4 regions of the Laceyella putida genome follow, and region 2 is predicted to be linked to each of the others. Evidence: riboswitches for the same ligand, from Rfam matches in the RefSeq annotation. Region 2 holds a riboswitch; each other region holds the start of a gene.

Region 1 (5,686 bases), on a different contig from region 2:
TCCGAAGAAAGACATCAAGGGGGTGATGAGCTCAGTCAACCACCCCAATACCGGCGTCTGCTTGGCCACTTGAACGGCAAACGCAATCGGGAACACGATTTTGCTCAACGTAAGTGAGGTTTTGATGCCCGATTGCCACCCTTTTCTCCAATCAATCATTCGGTTCAATCTCTCCCACCCGCCTTTTCTGTATGGAAATGAAATAGATTTGAGTTTGCTAACAGGCAAAAATCTCTCCTCTAAGATTTGATCCTATCCTTCCACAAGCTCACAAACCGTTTCCACATGCGCCGTCTGCGGAAACATGTCCAACGGCACAACATTGGCGATACGGTAACCGCTCTTTAACAGCAGGGCGCAATCTTTGGCCAATGTGGCCGGATTGCATGAAACATACACGATCCGCGGCACTTTGACCCGCAGCAATGTATCAAGCAATGGTTGACCCAACCCTGTGCGCGGCGGGTCTACTACAATCACATCCGGTCGCAATCCTTCCTTGATCCATTTGGGCAACAGCGTTTCCGCCTCACCAACATGGTATTCAGCGTGGGTAATCCCGTTTAACTCCGCATTTTCCTTGGCATCGGCGATCGCTTCGGGAACCGTGTCCATTCCGATGACGCGCTTCGCCCCCTGCGCCAGCCACAGGCCGATCGTCCCCACACCGCAATAAGCGTCAATCACCGTCTCGCGGCCCGTCAGATGGGCCGCTTCCTTGACGGTCTCGTATAGTTTGATCGTCTGGATGGGATTCAATTGAAAGAACGCACGGGCCGATAACAGATAAGTCAACTCGCCCAATCGTTCAGTCAACTTTTCCTGGCCCCATAAGAGCCGGCTTTCCGTGCCAAACACGAGAGACGTTTTCGCCGGATTGTAGTTTAACACCACACTTTTCACTTGAGGCAGTCGTTTCGTCACTTCCCGCACAAAGGCTTCTTCCTCAGGAAATGTTTTCGTCCGCGTGACAAGCACTAATTGCACCTCTTCCATGGCAAAAGCAATCCGTCCCACTAGATGCCTTAACGTGCCCCGATGTTTCCGCTCGTCGTAAATGTCTATTCCCAACTCTTCCACAATCCGTCTCGCTTCACTTAACGTTTGGTTAAGGAGGGGATGTTGGACCATGCATTCACTCACATCCACCAAGCGGTGAGAAGCGGCGGAAAACATCCCCATGGCCACTTGGGTGCCAATCTGCCGCAATGGGAGTTGCGCCTTGTTGCGGTAGGACCACGGCTCATCCATCGTAATCGTCTCCCTGATCGGCAGGTCCCTCAAGCCGGCGTATCGGGCAAAGCTCTCCGCGACCAACTCCCGTTTTAAGCGTTTCTGCATCCGCCGGTCAATATGTTGCAATTGGCACCCGCCACACTCCCGATACACCGGACAGGGCGGTTCCACCCGATAAGCCGATTTTTTCTTTACCTTTAACAGTTTGGCTTTGGCAAACTTGGTTTCCACCTGCGTTACCCGAGCCACAACCGTTTCACCCGGCACCGCGCCTTCCACAAAGACCACTTGCTTTTGATAGTGACCCATGCCTTCCCCATTGATGCCAATCCGGCGGATCGGGACTTCGATCACCTCTCCCCGTTTCAGGCGAATCTGTTTTCCTTGTTTGGTCGACTTGTTCATCCAACGTTTTCCTTTCCTTCTGATAGGTCCACTAAATCTATTGTACCCGAAATAATTTTTAAGCGCAGGAAAAAGGAATGTTCATTGGTAATATGGTGTTACCATCCTGACAGATGGAATCATCCCACACAGTCGTCCCTAAAAAAGACGGCCACCCAAGGCGCCGCCTTTTTGCTAACACTTATTTCACCCCAGCCGCCGCCTTCGCGAACGGAACCACATCTGCGGCGAAAAGCGCTTCGCCACCCAGCACAGGGCGATTGATCACTCGCGTCGTCTGCCAGCCCAACTCTTTAAACAGCTCGCTTTCTCCATCTTTCTCCAACCCCCTGGCGATAAAAGCCAACCAAGTGGTCTCTTCCTCCCGCTTCGTTTCCCATGCGTATACGGCCACGCCGGCCTTCTTCAAACGTTCGATCGCTTTGGTCGCCGACCCCTGAAGCGAAGAAATCTCCAAGAAATGAAAGCGGAGGCCGCCTTCGCTCGCCCCATCCAACAATGGACATCGCACAGCCTTGGTTAAGGATTGTCCCGACACCCGCCCCAAATTGCACAAGTCTTCCACCACGGCACTGGCTGTTGGCTTCTCACCGGCCCCTTGTCCAATCAAAGTCAGGTCTTGGATAAAGTCCCCTTCAACGTGGACCGCATTGTACACATCATTCACGCTCGCCAATGGATGGTTGAGCGGGAGCAAGGTCGGATAAACGCAACACGCTACGGGGCCATTCTCGCCAAATTGCTCAGCGGAAGCGAGCAACTTGATCGCAAATCCCAGCTGATGGGCAAGGGATAATTCGACAGGGGTCACATCCGTGATGCCTTGCCGCTGAATTTCATCCACAGTCACGCACACATCAAAAGAGAGTCGGGACAAGATGGACAACTTATGGGCGGCATCGATTCCCTCCACATCTGCCGTCGGGTCCGCTTCGGCATACCCTTTTTGTTGCGCTTCCGATAATACGTCCTCATAAGTACGACCTTCTTCCTTCATCTTAGTTAAAATAAAGTTGGTCGTTCCATTTAAAATGCCTGAAACCTTGTAAATGCGATTGGCTTTCAAGAAATGGGAAACGGTGCCGATGATCGGAATGCCTCCGCCCACACTGGCTTCATACGACAATTGCACCCCATGCCGCTTCGCCCATTCCCGCAATTCTTCTCCATGGCGAGCCAATAGCTCCTTATTGGCGGAAACAATATGGCACCCTTTTTCCATCGCTTGTCGCAAATAGGTACGGGTTGGCTCCACTCCACCCATCACTTCGATGACCACATCAATCTCACGCGCCAATACATCTTCAAAACGAGACGTCAACAAAGCTTGTACCCCTTCAAGCTGCCGGTCTTTATGGATGTTGCGCACCAAAATCGCCTCAACCGTTACCAACATTCCTGTACGCCTAGCGATCACGTCCTGATTGCTCTGGATCATCTTCCATACTCCAGTCCCTACCGTTCCCAAGCCAAGTAGAGCCACTCGTACCTGTTTCATCCCAATCCCTCCAAATAGGTAATAAATATAAAAAACCCTCTTCTGGATAAGAAGAGGGTTTTTACACGCGGCCAAAACCATTCCCCTTATCTCTCAGTGCCTTCAACATGCACTGCAGGATTTGGCACCTTCCGGTAAATACACACCGAGGTTGCCGGGCTTCATCGGGCCAGTCCCTCCGCCGCTCTTGATAAGAAAAGAAAAACTGTTAATATCAATTTTCCGATATTTTAATACATTATGGTCCAATATAGGAATATTGTCAACATTGAAATGAGACAACTTCCTATATGATCCGATTGCGCAATATGCCCAACCGTTCTATCTCCAGTTCCACCACATCGCCCGGCTGCAGATAAGGATGGATCTCCTCGCCCAATTCCAACAGGCAACCCGTGCCAACCGTTCCCGACCCGATGACATCCCCGGGGACCAGTTCGCACTCCGCCGAAGCCCGTTCAATCATTTGCGCAAAGGTCCAATGCAAATCCTTCACATTCCCCCGGGAAAGCTCTTTTCCGTTGACACGCGCGCTCATTGACAGTGCCCAGTGTTCACCTTCGCGACAATCCTCCAACTCATCCGTTGTCACCAAATAGGGGCCCAGTGATGTGGCAAAGTCTTTTCCTTTCGCCGGTCCGAGGCCGACCGCCATTTCTTGCCGTTGCACATCCCGCGCACTCCAATCATTCATGATCATGAACCCTGCGATATGGGAAAGCGCCTCGCTCCGGGCGATGTTTTTGCCTTTTTTGCCGATGACGCAGGCGATTTCCAATTCATAATCCAATTGTTCGGTATAAGCCGGTTTTTTTAGGGACATCTCCGTTCCAACCACGGCCCGATGGTTGGAAAAATAAAAAACGGGAATCTCATACCATTCGGGCACCATCTTCAACCCCCGCTTTTGGCGGCAGGTCAAAACATGGGCCTCAAACGCGTAAAAATCGCGCAAACTGGTCGGCAACGGAAGGGGCGAAAACAGATCCACCTCTTTTAAACTTAAGGCAACCGGTTCCCCTTCCACCTTCAAATTCAACCAATCTCTCTGCCCCAAAGCGGAATCCAACTGCTGCAAAAAGTGGCGCTCCGATTCACTCCGCTCCAGATAGGTGAGCATATCCGTGGCGAGACGGTAAGGAAAGACGAGGTTTTGCTTCATCTCCAAATACGACTGGGCCAACCCGACGTCGATCACATGGCCGTCCCGCACCCAACCCAAACGCGCCAACACTCCATCCTGTGCCTGAATATTGAGTTCATCCGCTTTAACCATATAGGTAACCAACTTCATCCGCATTTCCCTCCTTCCATTTACAATATTCCAAGGTCGCTCCATTTAGCAAGCGGTTTCACCCCGCCCATGCGTTGCCGGAGCAAAAAGAAAAACAGACTTCGTCACAAAGTCTGTAAAATGGAGGTTTTCGCTTTTAATGTCTCTCTAACGATTTGTTTGCTGGCATCCACCGACATCAACGACTCAAACCGCTCTTTCATCCGCCCCACTTGGATCGGCGAATCGAACAGTTTGGCCACTTGCAAGCGGATGGTGGATGGACGCGTAATCATGGCCACCCGGTGATGCAGGAGATACTGTTGATTCGCTTCTTCCTGCCCTGGGAAGGCCTCAAACAACAGCATGGGCAACCGTTTGGATATCGCTTCGCTAATCGTCAATCCGCCCGGTTTGGTAACCAATAGATCCGCCGCGGACATCCATAAGGGGATATCGGTTCGAAACCCTTCAATCCGTATATGCGGCGCGGTAAACTGCCGGGTCAACCGTTCATGCAGCGTCCGATTCTTGCCCGCCAAAACGACAAACTGCAGATGGGTTAAGCTTTGCAACTCATTCACAATCTGCTCTAATGGACCTAGACCGGTACCTCCGCCCATTATGAGAACCACCGGACGATGGGAAGACAACCCCAACCGACGGCAGGCCTCTTGTTTGGAGACATACTCATAAAAAGACGGATGAACCGGAATTCCCGTTTCAACCAAAGTGAGTCCCGTTTTCCACTGAATCCGCTCAAATTGATCCTGGTTGGGCAACCTTTTGGGGACACACAGGACATGCGGCACCCGCGCGAGCCAAATGGGATGCAACTCATAGTCCGTCACGACCCCCACCGTTGGAATCTGCTCGCATTTGCCTGGACACATGAGCAAACCAAACGGATGGGTGGTTACGATTTTGGTCGGTTCCGTCGCACAGATCAGCTGATTCAGCTTTTTGCGAATGGACCAGCCCATCTTTTCGATCACTTCACTGGAAACATACCGGATGACTTTATTATGATGAGTCCAATCATATAAATAATAGTATAAGGTCGGAAATTTATTTAACATGCCATGATACCCAGATTGCAACAGGGGATGAAAACTGTTTGGAATCAATTGCAGAAGATCGACGACTTCTGCCGTAACAGCTGGCTGTTTATTAAATTCGCTGGCCAAAGCTTTTGCCGCAGCGTTGTGGCCTGTCCCAAATCCCATTGAAAGCAAGAGTATGCGTTCGATGGCACTCCCCTCCTTAACCCATCT
Region 2 (5,686 bases):
GATCGTCAATCCCAACGCGATGGAAGGACGTGCTTCCCGAAGCATGACATGCCAGATAATTTTGCCCGTTGAAATGCCCATTGCCTCAAATGCTTCCAACACACCGCCATCCACTTCAAGCAATGCCGTTTCCATCAGGCGGGCGATATAGGGTGCCGTATACACGACCAACGGCACAATCGCCCCCTCAATCCCGATGCTTGTCCCCACTAACAGTTTCGTAAAAGGCAAAATGAAAAACAACAAGATGATAAATGGGATGGAACGGATAATGTTAATGGCCACATTTAGGGTCTGGTACAGCCAATGGTTTCCAAGACGGGCCCCGGGGCGCGTCAACACCAACAAAACGCCCAGCGGCAAGCCAATCAATACGGAAAAGGCGAGCGAAATGCCCGTCATCTGCAGGGTCTGAATGGCGGCTTCCCATAGCGAGTTCCCCCATGAATCAAGAAATTGGTTGATTTTCGAAAACATGAACATTCGCCCCTTCCACCCGTACACCCCGTTCGTTAAGGAATTGAACGGCTTTCTTTGTTTCTTCTTCACTGCCTTGAAGATGCACGATCAGTTTGCCATAAAGCTGGTTTTTCAATTGCGTCACATTGCCGGACAAAATGTTCGGGTATACATCAAACTGCTTGCTGACCAAAGCGAGCGCGGGTTCACCGGAGGCGGTTCCGACAAACGACAAAGTCACGATCGGCCCCGTTTTCTTTGATTCTTCGACCAAGCTTTGCGACAAGGGTTGATGGAACAGGCTGTTGACAAACTTTTTGGTCGTTTCGTGTTGCGGAGCCGAAAACACTTGCAACAAGTCACCCGTTTCAACAATCTCCCCGTTTTCCATCACGGCGACCCGATCACAAATCCGCTGGATCACGTTCATCTCATGGGTGATCAATAGAATGGTGATCCCCAGTTCTTCATTAATCTTTAACAGCAGTTGCAGAATCGCTTCTGTCGTTTCAGGGTCCAGCGCGCTGGTGGCCTCATCACTCAAGAGCACTTCCGGTTCGTGTGCCAGCGTCCGGGCAATGGCGACACGTTGTTTTTGTCCTCCAGATAATTGGGAAGGGTACGAATCGTGTTTATCCTGCAAACCGACAATGGACAAGTATTTTTCGACCCGTTGATGGATTTCACTTTTGGGAACGCCGGACAGCCGCAGAGGAATCGCGATATTCTCATAAACGGTGGCCGTCTTTAACAGATGAAATCCCTGAAAGATCATCCCAATCTTTTTCCTCATTTCCTTCAATTTCCCAGAAGGCAGGCTGGTTAATTCCACACCGTTCACCGTAACAGTACCGTCCGTTGGTCGTTCGAGCAGGTTCACACAGCGGATGAGCGTGCTTTTTCCCGCACCGCTGTAACCGATCACTCCGAAAATCTCCCCCTTTTTCACATGGAGAGAAACGTCTTTCAACGCAGTAACTTCCTTTTTTTGCGTGAAAAATGTTTTGGATACGTTCGACAGTTGAATCACGCTCTTCCCTCCCCGTCTTTTGCGCGAGTCCTCACCATGACGGAATCACGGACCCCTTGAATTCCTTTTCGATAAATGCTTTCACTTCAGCGGAACGATAAGCTTTTTCCAGTTTCTTTAGGACCGGGTCATTTTTGTTCTCCGTACGGACAGCGATCAAATTCACATGCGGCGAATCTTTGCCTTCCATAAAAATGGCGTCTCGGGTGGGCACAAAACCATGCTCAATCGCAAAGTTCGTATTGATCGCGGCCGCTGTCAGTTCACCCAGCTGACGCGGAATTTGAGATGCTTCCAGTTCCACAAATTGCACATTTTTCTTGTTTTCCGCAATATCCTTTACCGTCAAATGGTGGCCCGTGCCTGGTTTCAGCTTAATGACTCCCGCTTTTTCAAATAATTTCAGCGCCCTTTCCCCGTTCACGGGATCATTGGGAATCCCCAGCTTCGCTCCATTGGCTATCGCTTTGAGATCCTTAATCTTGTTCGAATAGATCCCCATCGGGAACGTAACAGTATGAATCACATCAACAAGATCAAGATTGCGGTCTTTTTTAAACTGTTCAAGATAGGGAACCGTTTGGAAACTGTTGGCGTCAATCTCTTTTTCTGCCAGCGCCACGTTAGGCATGACATAGTCGTTAAACACTTTGATTTCTATATCCAGACCCTCTTTCTTGGCCACTTCTTTCACTTGTTCCATAATTTCCTCATGTGGTCCCGCGGTGACCCCCACGACCAGTTTGTTATCACTCAGCTTTTTTGTCTCTCCGCCTGATTGGCCACTGCACGCTACCATGATAGATGAAAGTGTGAGCGTGACAGACAGCAACCATCCCCATTTTTTCATACCGTGAATCCCCCTTGTCTTTTTGTTCTCCCGTTCTGTTCGTTTCAAAACAATCTGTTCTGCCACCCCTCCTTTCTATTAAAAAAGCCCCTCTGAAAGGTTCAGAGAGGCGTTTACGATCGTAACTCCTTCTCTCTTATCTTTCAAAACATTGCGTTTTGCAGGAATTAGCACCTATTCGCGTCCTATGCGTTTGGTTGCCGGGTTTCATCGGGCCAGTCCCTCCACCTCTCTGGATAAGAGAATCCAAATTTATTTCATTGTATTCTTATAGAATTATTCGAATTATAACCATCGGCGGACTCACCGTCAAGCATAAAACGCATAAAACCATGGACATTAAAAAGAAAACCCGATAATGAGCTGGTTCTTATGTGGTCGAAGTGGATCAAACAGACGCCGATTTAAGCACATCTGAAAAAACGGACCAACGATTGGTTGACGATCAATATGAGTTCGCTTATGTGGGCCCATTTGAGCAAAGCATCCAAGTCCCCAATGATGTGAAACTTAGTTGCTGTTGATGTGAAGTAGCAATTCCATCAACCGATGGTTCATGAACAACCCCAGTCGATCAGGCTGGGTTTATTTTTTTCTGGCACGCCCATCATCCATCATCTTCCACAAGTCAGGAATCCGGGCAATTTAAATGGATTCACGCAATAATCCCCGATATTCCGTCTTCCAGTTGCGCCCAAGAACGATAAATAGGCTCAACCGTGTTCGACAAATAGCAATTCTTGCGCATAATGGAGTATATACTCCATTATTTTAAAATTACGGAGTGAATAATGACGAACGAGGTGGCCATAATGGAAACACGCGCTTCATTTCTCCATGACACGACACGTTCCGCCCAGATTTATAAAGAAGCGGCCCGTTGGATACCCGGAGGGGTGACAGCCAATATCAAATATTTCGAACCGTACCCGATTGTGATGGAATCAGCCAAGGGTCCTTATCTTCATGATGTTGACGGCAATCAGTATGTTGATTACAACTTATGTTATGGAGCGCTCATTTTGGGGCACGGTCATCCGGCACTCAGTTCCGCGCTTCAACAACAGCTTTCGCAGATCGGCACGGCGATTTTCGGAACGCCCCACAAGTTGGAAACAGAGATGGCTCGAAAATTGGCCGATTTATATCCGAGCATCGAACAAGTCCGTTTCACCAATTCGGGATTGGAAGCCACCTTGTTGGCGATTCGTTTGGCCACCGCATGGACCGGAAGAACAAAGCTGGCGAAATTTGAAGGGCATTACCATGGGAGTTATGATCAAGTGTTGATCAGTGTGAATCCCCACAGAAGGGATCTTGCACATCCCCCTTCCCCGACTGCCGATTCAAACGGCTTGCCTGATTATTACGCGGAAAACACCGTGGTGCTTCCATTTAACGATTTGGACCAAACCGCAGACATCCTGAAAAAGCACCGCCACGAAATCGCCGCCGTGATCATGGAGCCGATACAAGGAGGATTTATTCCACCTGATCCAGCCTTTTTGCGAGGTTTAAGGGAGTTGACGCGCGAGTATGGCATGGTGCTGATTTTTGATGAGGTGAAAACAGGATTTCGCATCGGCCTATCAGGAGCACAAGGTCGGTATGAGGTGATTCCCGATTTGACCGCCCTGGGGAAAGTGTTGGGCGGCGGCTTCCCCGTCGGCGCCGTGGGCGGCAAAAAAGAAATCATGGAATTGTGTTCACCCGCGGGAAGAACCGACATTTTAACAACCGATTCGCAACCGGCCGCTCACGAACATACTACGCCGTTGTTTCACAGCGGCACCTATAATGGGCATCCACTCATTCTTGCCGCGGGATTGGCCACCATTGAAACTCTTCAAACAGGTGGGGCTTATCAGCAACTGGAGGAAAGCGCAATGAAACTGCGCACGGGGATCGAGCAACTGTTGAATGTTCATGGGATCGTGTCACAAACAGTGGGGGTGGGAAGTATCTTCAATCTTGTGCTTAAGGAGGGCTCTGTGCGGCAAATCCAAGATGTGTTGGAATCAGATCTGTCCTTGCGCAAAAAATTGGATATGCATATAGTAAGCCACGGAATTTTCATTAAACCGCTTAACCGTTTCTCGATCTCATTGGTTCATACCTCCAAGGTAATCGATGAAACGCTTGAACGGTTTGAACATGGAGTCAAAAGACTGGTTCGAAAGTAGGGATGCCTATGCCTGAGCAGAATGATATATTTCGGAAAATCCGCGAAAACAGTAGCAGGATGAGTAAAGCGCAACGGCAAATCGCCGACTACATCGAAGCCCATCCTGATACCGTGCCCTTTTTGACGACTGCGAAATTGGCGGAACACGTGGGGGTAGGCGAAGCGACCGTCATTCGTTTCGCGACCTTCCTCGGTTTTTCGGGATTCACTGAAATGCAACATAGCTTGCAAGAACAGCTCCGCAAACGGGTGACAACGGTCGAACGATTGGATTTAGCCAAAGAGCGGTACCCGGAAGAGCAACGAATCGCTTATGAAGTACTGATGGATGACATATCCAACTTAAAACAAACCATCCAAATGTTGAACGCGGAAATGTTTGGCCAAGCCGCAGAAAAAATCCATCAGGCCCCGTCAATTACCATCGTTGCTTTGCGAAGCTCCCATTCCTTGGGCTTTTTTCTGGCCTTTTATCTGCAAATACTTAAGAAGAGCGCTAACTTGATCACCGACTCCGATGCGATGTATGAAAAGCTTTCCACCCTTCGCCCGGAGGATCTGGTCATTGGGATCAGCTTTTCCCGTTATACATCGCGAACGATTGAAGCCCTGCAATATGCGCGGAAACGAGGGGTTCAGACGTTGGCCATCACCGATGCCCATAGCTCACCTTTGGCTGGTGTGTCTGATTGTTATCTCATCGCCGCCAGCGGTCTCCCTTCTTTCCTTGACTCTTTTGTGGCCCCTCTCAGCCTGATCAATGCATTGTTGACAGCCGTGGCCAGGATGAATGAACAAGAAGTCACCCCGCACTTACAAAACATGGAGCAATTGTGGGAAAATGAAGGAATTTACTACTCCCCAACAACGAAAAAGCGATGAGGGGGTGCGCCCCCAAAGACAGTCCCATCCGTCAGCTTCAGCTTGCCGGTTCTTTCTGTGCCCGGCCCGTTCGCAACAAATAGACATGTTGAAAATGCTCGGTTACCGTCAGCAACCAAGCTGTCAAAAAACTGCCAAACCAATGGGTTACCGCACCCGGCAAAACGAGGCCACTCGCATAGACAAGCAATGAAGCGGCCAAAAAATCCAACGCGTTGCTGATCCACAGCCGTCCCCGTTTTAAAAAGGCGACTTCCATCAAGTGCCCCACCAAGGCCAA
Region 3 (5,686 bases), on a different contig from region 2:
CGCTCATACGTGGCCACCAGCTCACGCACACAATCTTGCGGACTTAAAAGCGCGGTCGCGGCGGCCTGTTGGATGGCGCCAAACAAACTGACGTAAAAATGATCTTGTAGCAAATTTATGCTTTCAATCACTTCTTCATTGCCCACCGCAAAGCCGACGCGCCAACCCGCCATATTGTACGTTTTGCTCAACGTGTAAATCTCAATTCCCACCTCTTTGGCCCCTGGCGTCTCCAAGAAACTTCGCGGTTTCAATCCATCGAAACCGATGGCGGCATAAGCGAAGTCATGAACAACCAACACATCCCGCTCGCCTGCCTTCCGCACCACCTGGACAAAGAAGTCCGCATCGGCGACGGCGCCGGTCGGGTTGTTGGGATAATTGAGAAACATTAATTTCGCTTTGTCCCATGTCTCGGCGTCGATTGCGTCCAAATCCGGTAAAAACCGGTTTTCCGCCAATAACGGCATCAAGGCCATCTCCGCATCGGCCATGGCGATCCCTGACCAGTAGTCAGGATACCCAGGGTCGGGCACCAGCGCGACATCGCCCGGATTGAGGTAGCACTGAGCAATCTCAACCAATCCGACTTTGCCGCCAAACAGTACCGCTACTTCCGTCCGGGGATTGAGTTCCACCCCATATTCCCGCTTGTAAAACTGGGCGACCGCCTCTTTGAGGAAATCATGCCCGCGAAACGGCGAATATCGATGGTGTTGGGGTTCATCCGCAGCTTGTTTTAACGCCTCTACTATATGCGAAGGAGTGGGCAAATCCGGATTCCCTTGGCCTAAATTGATCACATCATGTCCTTGCGCCTGCAACCGGCCCACCTTGGCGACCAATCGGGCGAAAAACTGTTCAGGAAGGCGATTCAGCGCTTCCGCGCGTTGAAACCTTTTCAAGATTCCTCACATCCACTCTCTCGTAAATGTTCTTGAAATTCTAATGGTTTATGTTATATCGTTGAGGAGAATCTGTCAAAGTCTTTTTTGGGAGGATGTTTCTCCTATGCGATTAAAATGCGCTGTGATTCAAATGGATATCGCCTTCGGGCAACCGGAAAGCAATATGGCCATGGTCGAACGGAAAATTGCCGACGCGGCCACGAATAATCCAGATGTAATTGTCCTGCCAGAATTATGGACCACGGGCTACGACTTGCCGCGCCTGGATGAGATCGCCGATTCCGACGCGGCAACAGTGAAAGCCTTCATGGCAAAGCTAGCCCGACAATACGGCGTCCATATCATCGCCGGTTCGGTCGCCGAGCGGAATGCCGCCGGCACATGGAATACGTTGCTCGCCTTTAACAGCCATGGTGAGCAAGTGGGCGAATACCGGAAGGTGCACCTTTTTCGCCTGATGGACGAGGAGAAATACCTCCAGCCCGGGGAACGCATGGGTTCCTTTGAGCTGGCTGGCATCCCTTGCGCTGGGGTCATCTGCTACGATATCCGTTTCCCCGAATGGATCAGGAAACATGTTGTCGCCGGTGCGCACGTGTTGTTCGTCGTCGCGGAATGGCCGATGCCGCGACTCTCCCACTGGCGTAATCTGCTCATCACCAGGGCCATCGAAAATCAATGCTATGTCGTCGCATGCAACCGGGTGGGCAGCGATCCCAACAACACCTTTGCCGGCCACTCGCTCATCGTCGATCCCTGGGGGGAGATCGTGGTTGAAGCGGGGGCGGACGAACAAACCTTGTTTGCGGAGATCGACCTGGATCAAGTGACCCACATCCGCAAACAAATCCCCATCTTCACGGATCGTCGTCCGGATTTGTATTAAGCCGAACCACCACAGGCAATCAATTTATTCTGTTGACAATCTTCTACACAAAAGTGTATTATTCCATTAACAATCTTAAGACAACGGCATATGGAAGTAGTCTCTTATCCAGAGCAGGTGGAGGGAAATGGCCCGATGAAGCCCAGCAACCGACCGTAATACCATCGCGAGATGGGGCACCTCGTCAACACAAGAGGAGCCGTGGTGCAAACCACGCAAGGCACGGTGCTAATTCCAGCAAAACGATGATTTTGCGAGATAAGAGGTTTGGAGCGTATGATCCGAGCCTCTGACAGGAAGAGGCTCTTTTTATATGCCCTGAAGGAGGACTTCCAGTGAGCCTGCAAACAAAAAAACCGTATGAAGCATTGACAACGGAAACAGTGGTTCAAGTCGTTGCGCCATTAAATCACTTCGATGATGTGAACCAATTGGAGATAAAAGAAATCGGAGATGGGAACTTAAACTATGTCTTCCATCTGGTTGAACCCGCCACGGGCAAGTCGCTGATCGTCAAACAAGCCCTTCCTTATGCCAAAGTTGTTGGCGAAAGCTGGCCACTCACCTTGGACCGCGCGCGGATCGAGAGTGAGGCGCTCATCAAAGCGGGAGAATATGTCCCCGCACTCGTTCCCAAAGTGTATCATACAGACAGGCAATTGGCCTGCACGGTCATGGAAGATCTCTCCGACCATCTCATTCTGCGCAAAGGCTTGATCCAAGGGGAAGTCTACCCCAAGTTGGCGGAACACATCGCCACATTCCTCGCGCAAACCTTGTTTCATACCAGTGACTTTTTCCTTCATCCCTTTGTCAAAAAGGAGCAAGTGAAGGCGTTTATCAATCCTGAACTTTGCAAAATCACAGAAGACCTGGTATTTACAGACCCTTTCTTCAATCATGATACGAATGATTTCCCTGAAGAATTGAAATCCTCTGTCGAGAGACTGTGGAACGATCAAACGTTGAAGCGGGAAACGGCCAAGTTGAAGCATGCCTTCCTGACGCGCGCGGAAGCCTTGCTGCATGGGGACTTGCATACTGGCAGCATTTTCGTCACGACTGATTCAACCAAAGTGATTGACCCGGAATTCGCTTATTATGGTCCAATCGGCTTTGACATCGGGCAATTCTTCGCCAATCTCGCGCTCAGTTATCTCTCCCACTTCCATCACAGCAAAGACCAGCATAAACGGCAACAGTTCCAAGCGTATCTGCTCAATGTGATTGAAGATACCTGGACCCATTTCACCGAGCAGTTCAGCCAACTGTGGCACAGCAAAGGGCAAGAGGCCTACATGCAAGTGGCCGGGGTGGAAGAGGATTTCTTTGCCCAAGTGCTTGAAGATGCAATCGGGTTCGCAGGCTGTGAAGTGATCCGCCGAACGATCGGCTTGGCCCATGTCGCCGATCTCGATTCGATTGAAGACCAAGCATTGCAGTTGAAATTAAAGGAAAAAGCTCTCGCATTGGGAAGCACGCTGGTGAGAGAGCGCAAACAACTGACGAGGATTTCCCGGTTTCTGGAAACGATCAGGGGTGTCGCCCATGCTTAGATCGATCGAGTATAAAAAGGATCATGTGCTGATATTGGATCAGCAACTTCTGCCTCATGAAACGGCCTATGTGCGCTGCGCGACGACTGCCGAGGTGTGGGAATGCATTCGGGCGTTAAAGGTACGGGGAGCCCCCGCCATCGGCATGGCCGCCGCCTTTGCCCTCGCCGTCTGGGCCAATCGTTCTCGGCTTTCCACCTTGCCCGCCTTTTTGGAATCGCTTGAGCGGGAACGGGACTATCTCGCTTCATCCCGGCCCACCGCGGTTAATCTCTTTTGGGCATTGGATCGCGTCATGTCCAAAGCGACAACGGCAACCGGCGTGGAAGAAGCCAAACGCCTGATTGAAACGGAGGCGCTGGCCATTCAGGCGGAAGATGAAGCCGTCTGCAAAAGCATTGGTGAACACGCCTTATCCTTACTGGCGGACGGTGATGCCATCCTCACCATCTGCAATGCCGGAGCGATTGCCACCGCTCGCTATGGCACGGCTCTGGCCCCGCTCCATCTGGCAAAGGAACGCGGCATCGGCCTGTCCGCTTATGCCTGTGAAACACGCCCACTCCTGCAAGGGGGCCGCCTGACCACATGGGAATTGCAACAAGCGGGGGTGGACGTCACCTTGATCAGTGACAGCATGGCGGCCTATACGATGGCCACCAAAAAGATCGCCGCTGTCATCGTCGGTTGTGACCGTGTCGCGGCCAATGGGGATACCGCCAACAAAATCGGCACGTTTGGCTTGGCTGTTCTGGCAAAGGAATTCAATATTCCGTTCTATGTCGCCGCTCCGCTGTCGACGGTCGACTTGTCCACCGCCACGGGAGATGAGATCCCGATCGAAGAACGGGCTCCGGAAGAAATCACCCATTTCCAAGGCCAACCCATTGCCCCCGCGGGCACCAAGGTGTTCAACCCGGCCTTTGATGTGACACCACATCGCTATATCACCGCCATCATTACGGAAGCGGGAATTGTGCGGAACAACTATGCGGAGGCGCTATCTCGGTTGAAGCGAACAGAGCATGCCGCCGCACAATGAAACAAGAACCCCCGGCGCACCCACTCACCATTGGGCACGCCAGGGGGTCTTCTCGTTTCAAGCCGCTTGTTATCAAATAGGAGGAAGGAGAAGGTACTCGAAAAATATTATAAACCAATGATTCTATTTTTAGCAATAATCATTCATTTGTATGGAAGGTGAGCGAGAAAACGCACCCGCACCAGCCCTTCCGCCACTCACCCGATAAACCGCCATGTATTGTCGATGATCTGCTGCCTTAGTGATGAGGCCTCTTCCCCACGCAGTTTTGCCAACTCCCGCAGCGTTCGTTCGATCATCAGGGGATGGGTGCGTTGCCCTCTCCAAGGTCCTTCGTGCGGCCAGGGGCCATCCGTTTCCAACATGATGAGGTGACGGGGATAGGTTGCCGCTATTTTTCGGGTTTCTTCCTTATATAGCAGATCAGGCGTGAATGAAACATAGATTTCCCGCTCCGCCAGCTGGCGAAGTGTCGCCGAGTCCGTCTTGAGCCAATGGAAATGGACACGGGAGAGTGGATGCCGGTCGAGATGGGCCAATATCGTGCGGACATCTTCACTGACCCCATGCAGAATGACAGGCTTCTGCAAACGGCTGGCCAGTTGCAGCCATTGGTCCAAGAGCTCCAAGTAAGGGGCTTCCTCCCACTCGCTTCCCTCTGCGATCCGCTTCCGCCGCAAGTAATACGGCAGGCCAATTTCCCCGATGGCATCGATCTCCCGCTGATGCGTTTCAATCCAAGCGATCAGCTCATCCGGCGCCTGGGGAGGCTGTTCTGGGTGAAACCCGCAAGCTGCGTATACTTTATCAGGATAACGCCGTTTTAGTTCCAAGGTCCGCTGTGAGGAAGCAAAGTCCATCGACACGGCGATCATGCCGATGAGGGCGGGATCAGCGCACATGTCGGCAATCTCGTCGTCTGTGTATTTTTCGAGGTGAATATGGGCGTCGAACAGCATGATGGGATTCCTTTCCATTTGCATTTTTAGTCGGTCTACCATGTTCCCAGCCTTTCTTAGCGATTGTTTTTTGTGAGCTTAGAAAGACTGGACTCCGCTTGGCGGAGTTCGATGATAAAAAAATCCCCCGGTTTGGGGGATGTGTCTGGTTTTAAAAATCGAAGTTGTCGGGATCCGGACCGAAGCGATGGTGCTTATCCAACGCGTCGATGCGCGCCATGTCTTCTTGGCTCAACTCAAAATCAAACACATCGGCGTTTTCTTGAATGCGATGCGCTTTGACCGATTTTGGAATCGTGACCACCCCGTGTTGCAGGTCCCAACGCAAGACGATC
Region 4 (5,686 bases), on a different contig from region 2:
CATTTTCCCTTTTTTAAATAGGTACCCGTTGTAATGGAATGTAAAAGGCACGTCCACCTCGATGCCGCCCAATTCATTAACGATCTCCTTCAGGCCCTGCATATTCACTTTCACATATCCGTCAATGGGAATTTGGAGAAAATGTTCCACCGTTTTCCGCGTCAATTCAATCCCACCGTAGGCGTAACTGTGGTTGATTTTATCCCGCCCCAGCCTCCCGGGGATCTTGACCAACGTATCGCGGGGAATGTTGGTCAGCACCACGCTTTTCCGCCCTGGGTTCGTCGTCGCCACGATGATGGAATCGGAGCGGCCCCGATCTCCCTGGCGCTCATCCACACCCAAAAACAACAGGGCGACCGGGTCTTTCGCAATATCGACCGGCTCCGAACGCAAAGCCGATTTTGATAATTTGGGCGGTTCATACAGCCGTTTCGCCGCCGACCAGATGTGATAGCCGTAATAACCGATGGCCAGCATCATGGCAAGGATAAAGGTGGAGAGCAAGCGCAGCAACCATCGTTTCACGTTCATTTCTCCTCTTTTCCAACAATTGGTATGTTCACCATTATATAATGTTCCGTACCTTTGTTCAAATATTCCTCAATTTTGTCCAAGGCTTGTCGTCCCAGAAGAAAATGATGAGTGATCATTGGCCGAAGTTGGGGAAAATGTGGCAAGAAGCGGGATGGACACTCCATGATGCGGATTTTCCGGACTTCCGAGTTCGGAACGGCCATCCAGTTGCTACCTTTGCTTCTTCCATCTTCTGTTGGTAAGATAATCTAGAGGTTATTTCAAAAGGAGTGGATGGCGGGAAACCTTTTCCCGGGAGACGCCTCGTCACGGGTTTTGCGAAAGGGAAAAAGGTTTTGGAGCTTCAATCTCTTCTCAGTTGCTTAAAAATCGATTTGAAATGGCTTCCAGAAGAACCAGACCTACATAGAGTCTATTCAGGATAGCCCTAGAGGAGGAAGATTTTTGCCGGTACCCTGTGGGTGAAAGCTTCGTTACTGGGAGCTATTTCCTACTGAGGCGACCATGGAACGCAGACTCAAAAAATCGACTCCAGGGCCACTTTGTCAGCAAACTTAGTCTACTCAAGAGAGGGGTCCATCCGATGAAAGTGTTAGTGACAGGGGGAGCTGGATTTATCGGCTCTCATATCGTTGATCAGTTGATTGCGCGTGGCGATCAAGTTGTGATTGTGGATAATCTTTCTTCCGGAAAAGAGAATCAAGTAAACGCAGAAGCCGTTTTTTATAACGTGGATATCACAAGCGCGGATTTGCATGCCGTATTGGAACAAGAGCGGCCGGAAGTCGTCATTCACCAAGCGGCCCAAATCCATGTGAATACATCTGTGGAAAATCCGGCCCTCGATGCCAAGATCAACATTTTGGGTTCCATCAATCTGCTGGAGGGGTGCCGCAAAGCGGGGGTGAAGAAGGTGGTTTACGCTTCATCGGCCGCGGTGTACGGAACGCCGGCTTATCTGCCCGTCGATGAAAAGCATCCGATTGGCCCATTGTCCGGTTACGGCATCTCCAAGTATACTGTGGAGCACTATCTGTCGGTTTATCATCATCTGTATGGGTTGAAATACACGATTTTGCGTTATGCCAACGTATATGGGTTGCGCCAGGATCCACGCGGCGAGGGGGGCGTGATCTCCATCTTTATCGATAAGGTGCTGAAGCGCGAGCCGCTCACCATCTTTGGCGATGGGGAACAAACGCGCGACTACATCTACGTGGAGGATATCGCGCGGGCCAACATCAACGCGATCGAGAAGGGGGACGGCGAAGTGCTGAATGTGGGAACGGGCGTAAGCACTTCGCTCAATGAAGTGATTCGCCTCTTTGATGACATATCCGGAGTGAAACATGAGGTGAATTATGGTCCAGACCGGGCGGGCGATATTAAGCACAGTTACTTCAACAACGAAAAAGTGTGCCGTGTGCTCGCTTGGGAACCAAAGGTAAGTTTGGCGGAAGGATTACGCAAAACCTACGAATATTACCAAGATGAATATCGTAAAATGGACAAAGAACAGTAAACAATAAGGAAGAAGCCGCAATACCCCATGCATAAAAATGAGGCCGCGGGGATCTCATTTTTCACAATTCGGCTATTGTCAATGCAGAAAGATTACAGTATACTTGGTTACAGTAATCGGTTTGAAACATTGCTGTAATGTTACTGTCATTTTTGTAAAGTTAGTTGATAGCTGAAAAATAATTGTGATTTCGATACCATATACAGCAGGAGTGGATTGCGGATGAGTTCAAAAATGGCCTACGAGAGCAATTCGCGCGCATTCTCTGGAAAAGCTCAAACAACCTCTTTCTATTTGGTGTTTAAGCGTGCATTTGAAATTCTTTTCTCCATCGGGTTGTTGCTCTTTACCCTACCAGTGCTGATCTTGACGGCAATTGCGATCAAATTGGAATCGCCGGGTCCAATCTTCTATAAACAGGAGCGGGTTGGCTTAAACGGCAAAACGTTTAACATCATCAAGTTGCGTTCGATGCGCACCGATGCAGAAAAAAATGGACCGCAGTGGGCAGCCAAAAATGATCCGCGCGTGACTCGCGTAGGTCAGTTTATCCGCAAAACCCGGATTGATGAACTGCCGCAGTTGATCAATATCCTGCGCGGAGACATGAGCCTGATTGGCCCGCGTCCGGAACGTCCGATGTTCACCGAGCAATTTGACAAGGAGATTCCCGGATTCAAAAAGCGCCTGATGGTGAAACCCGGGTTGACCGGTTGGGCGCAAGTGAACGGCGGTTATGAAGCAACCCCTGCTGAGAAGTTGGAACTGGACATGGAATATATCAGAAATCAATCGTTTAAGATGGATTTGCAGATTCTGTTTAAAACGGTTTGGATCGTGATTTCCGGAAATGGAGCTCGCTAATGCAGAAACGGGTGGCCTTTGCTTTTCGACGGCAAAAGTCACCCGTTTTTTATACAAATGAGCTTATCGCTCCCAAAGTCAGCTCAGATTCCATTGCGATTAGGTGCACCAACGACGTGGTTTCATTAGAAAATCAGCTTAAGGGCGAAGTAAAAGAGAAGCCACAACGGGACACTTAAACATGAAGCGTTTAACACTCCGATCCAAAACGATTTTCCGACAACCGTGTATTCCATGTTGGGCACCTCCATCGGTTCAAATTGAGGATGTATCCTTATTATACGCCAGCGCCAGGGGTTTTAGTGGGAAGTGATCGTTTTGTTATCTAAATGTAATCTCGTGGTAAAAATGTGATAAATATGTGAAGCGAAGGGGGTGGTTTGTAACAAAGGTGACCGTTACTGCTCTCCAAAGCAGGGTACCGATGGTCGCAAACCCGCCAAGCCATGCCATCGGCACTTTTAAAATATACCAATTGTAAATATTTATTGACATAGTTGGTTTTTATATGTTAATTTATATCTCGATAGTTGTTTTGAAATGTTATTAACTGAATAAAGCAACATTCTCTTATCGAGAGAGGGGTAGGGAACAGGCCCGATGAACCCTCGGCAACCATCTGATCTGACAACAGAAAGGTGCCAAGTCCTGCAGAGATTCGTTCTGGCAGATGAGAGAAAGGTGTGTCCGATAAAGACGTATCCCTTCTTAGCCATCTTCAGAGCCGAAGGGATTTTTTATTTCTCTAAAAAAGGTGGTGAATCCCGATGATTCAGATTGAAAAGGTAAGCAAAACATATCCGGCGCGTGACAAGGGCCCGGCCGTGACGGCACTGGATGGTGTGACACTGACGGTTGACCGGGGCGACATCTTCGGCATTGTTGGATATAGCGGAGCTGGTAAATCGACACTGCTGCGTTTGATCAATGGGCTGGAATCACCGACAACCGGCAAGGTCGTGGTGGATGGGAAGGAAATTTCCAATCTGGCGGAAAGGGAATTGCGCAAGGCGAGGTTGAAGATCGGCATGATTTTTCAACATTTTCATTTGCTCTGGTCGCGGACGGTACGGGAAAATGTGGCGTTTCCGCTGGAGATTGCCGGGGTGCCAAAAGAAGAGATTCGCCAGCGTGTGGACGAGCTGTTGCAAAGAGTGGGATTGGCCGAACGGGCCGAGGCATATCCGTCCCAGTTGAGCGGGGGGCAAAAGCAACGGGTCGGGATCGCCCGGGCTTTAGCCAATCAACCCGATATCCTGTTGTGCGATGAAGCCACATCGGCACTCGATCCGGAGACGACCGCTTCCATCTTGCAGTTGCTGAAGGAAATCCATCGCGAGATGGGGATTACCCTGGTGTTGATTACACACGAGATGAGTGTGGTGCGCCAGATTTGCAATAAGATGGCGGTAATGGAAAATGGCCAAGTGGTGGAATCGGGAACGGTTGAGGCCATCTTTAGCCAACCGAAGCATTCGCTGACAAAAAAGTTTGTTCAAGAGCTGTTTGCGGAGACGGATGATGCGTCAGGCGAGATCATTGAGCTAAATCCGAGTGAAGTGGTCAAGTTGGGGAAACTGGCCAGAGAGCAAGGGATTCACTTTAGCATCATCAGTGGAGCGATTACAGGGGCTCAGGATGACCGTGTGCGCGTCAAAGTGGTCGGCACGGCGGAACAGGTTCAAGCTGTGCGAAACCAGCTCAGTGGAGGTGAGGCCCCATGTTGACCAGCATCGATTGGAATCAAGTGTGGCAAGCAACCGGTGAAACGCTATACATGGTGGGCATATCCACACTATTTACGGCACTCTTGGGCATCCCGCTCGGCGTGTTGCTCACCATCACGGACCGGGGTTATTTTTGGGAAAGTGTTTGGGTGCAACGAATTTTGGGAACGATTGTGAACATATTCCGCGCGGTACCGTTTATTGTCCTCGTACTCTTCTTATTCCCGGTCGCGGAATTCTTGGTGGGCACCACGCTTGGGCCTACCGCGGCAACCGTTCCTTTGATTGCCGGCGCGGCACCTTTTTACGCCAGGATGGTGGAGACCGCCTTGCGCGAGATTGACCGTGGGGTGATTGAAGCGGCCCAGGCGATGGGAGCTTCCCGCTTCAACATTGTATGGAAAGTATTGTTGCCGGAAGCGTTGCCGGCCATTGTCTCCGGTTTGACGGTAACCTGCGTGTCCCTGATCAGTTTTTCGGCGATGGCCGGGATCGTGGGCGGCGGCGGATTGGGTGACGCGGCCTTCCGCTACGGTTTCCAATCGTTTAACGATGGGATGTTGTATGTGTGTGGTTTGGTGCTGATCGTCATGGTGCAGATCATCCAAATGCTTGGCGATTGGTTGGTCCGTCGGTTAGACAAACGATAAAGGGCATTGGAAAGGGATTTATCAGCGGTTCAACCGCTTGGGAAGGGAACGCTTGCAGCGGGTCTCCTGAGCGGTTCGCTGTAAAATCACCTAATCCAATCAAATTATTTTGAAATGGATGCAAAATAAAGGAGGAAATCTAGGTGAAAATAAAAAAATGGATCGCGGCTGGTTTGGTCGCGTTGGTCGCCGCGGTTGGCGTGGGTTGCGGCCAAAAAGAAGAGTCGGCAGTATTGACGGTTGGGGCATCACCAGTACCTCATGAAGAGATTCTCAAGTTTGTGCAGCCTGAACTGGAAAAGCAAGGGGTTGAATTGAAAATCCAAGCGTTCCAAGATTATGTATTGCCAAACAAAAGCGTGGAAGAAGGCCAAATTGACGCCAAC

Evidence for each region. Region 2 has a riboswitch for S-adenosylmethionine ahead of ACFQNG_RS00270 (MetQ/NlpA family ABC transporter substrate-binding protein). Riboswitches for the same ligand answer to the same signal wherever they lie in the genome.
Region 1: it holds a riboswitch for S-adenosylmethionine, as region 2 does, so the genes downstream of both, ACFQNG_RS08460 (homoserine dehydrogenase) here and ACFQNG_RS00270 (MetQ/NlpA family ABC transporter substrate-binding protein) in region 2, are expected to answer to the same signal.
Region 3: it holds a riboswitch for S-adenosylmethionine, as region 2 does, so the genes downstream of both, mtnK (S-methyl-5-thioribose kinase) here and ACFQNG_RS00270 (MetQ/NlpA family ABC transporter substrate-binding protein) in region 2, are expected to answer to the same signal.
Region 4: it holds a riboswitch for S-adenosylmethionine, as region 2 does, so the genes downstream of both, ACFQNG_RS02445 (methionine ABC transporter ATP-binding protein) here and ACFQNG_RS00270 (MetQ/NlpA family ABC transporter substrate-binding protein) in region 2, are expected to answer to the same signal.

What each region holds. Positions count from the first base shown of each region.
Region 1 covers NZ_JBHTBW010000021.1:5,493-11,178, reverse strand. Annotated here, with positions in the region: gene ACFQNG_RS08470 (nucleoside recognition domain-containing protein) at 1-159, opposite strand, end outside; gene rlmD (23S rRNA (uracil(1939)-C(5))-methyltransferase RlmD) at 253-1,641, opposite strand; gene ACFQNG_RS08460 (homoserine dehydrogenase) at 1,823-3,139, opposite strand; SAM riboswitch class I at 3,223-3,336, opposite strand; gene ACFQNG_RS08455 (fumarylacetoacetate hydrolase family protein) at 3,426-4,433, opposite strand; gene ACFQNG_RS08450 (MGDG synthase family glycosyltransferase) at 4,538-5,638, opposite strand.
Region 2 covers NZ_JBHTBW010000002.1:7,741-13,426, forward strand. Annotated here, with positions in the region: gene ACFQNG_RS00260 (methionine ABC transporter permease) at 1-477, opposite strand, end outside; gene ACFQNG_RS00265 (methionine ABC transporter ATP-binding protein) at 449-1,489, opposite strand; gene ACFQNG_RS00270 (MetQ/NlpA family ABC transporter substrate-binding protein) at 1,521-2,339, opposite strand; SAM riboswitch class I at 2,473-2,582, opposite strand; gene ACFQNG_RS00275 (hypothetical protein) at 2,714-2,863, shown strand; gene ACFQNG_RS00280 (aspartate aminotransferase family protein) at 3,152-4,522, shown strand; gene ACFQNG_RS00285 (MurR/RpiR family transcriptional regulator) at 4,531-5,406, shown strand; gene ACFQNG_RS00290 (DUF2512 family protein) at 5,444-5,686, opposite strand, start outside.
Region 3 covers NZ_JBHTBW010000015.1:101,237-106,922, forward strand. Annotated here, with positions in the region: gene ACFQNG_RS05900 (pyridoxal phosphate-dependent aminotransferase) at 1-905, opposite strand, end outside; gene ACFQNG_RS05905 (carbon-nitrogen family hydrolase) at 1,012-1,794, shown strand; SAM riboswitch class I at 1,896-2,059, shown strand; gene mtnK (S-methyl-5-thioribose kinase) at 2,130-3,350, shown strand; gene mtnA (S-methyl-5-thioribose-1-phosphate isomerase) at 3,343-4,392, shown strand; gene ACFQNG_RS05920 (TatD family hydrolase) at 4,590-5,393, opposite strand; gene ACFQNG_RS05925 (aldo/keto reductase) at 5,503-5,686, opposite strand, start outside.
Region 4 covers NZ_JBHTBW010000006.1:150,165-155,850, reverse strand. Annotated here, with positions in the region: gene ACFQNG_RS02460 (LCP family glycopolymer transferase) at 1-528, opposite strand, end outside; gene ACFQNG_RS02455 (SDR family oxidoreductase) at 1,121-2,059, shown strand; gene ACFQNG_RS02450 (sugar transferase) at 2,282-2,923, shown strand; SAM riboswitch class I at 3,491-3,600, shown strand; gene ACFQNG_RS02445 (methionine ABC transporter ATP-binding protein) at 3,691-4,650, shown strand; gene ACFQNG_RS02440 (methionine ABC transporter permease) at 4,644-5,300, shown strand; gene ACFQNG_RS02435 (MetQ/NlpA family ABC transporter substrate-binding protein) at 5,450-5,686, shown strand, end outside.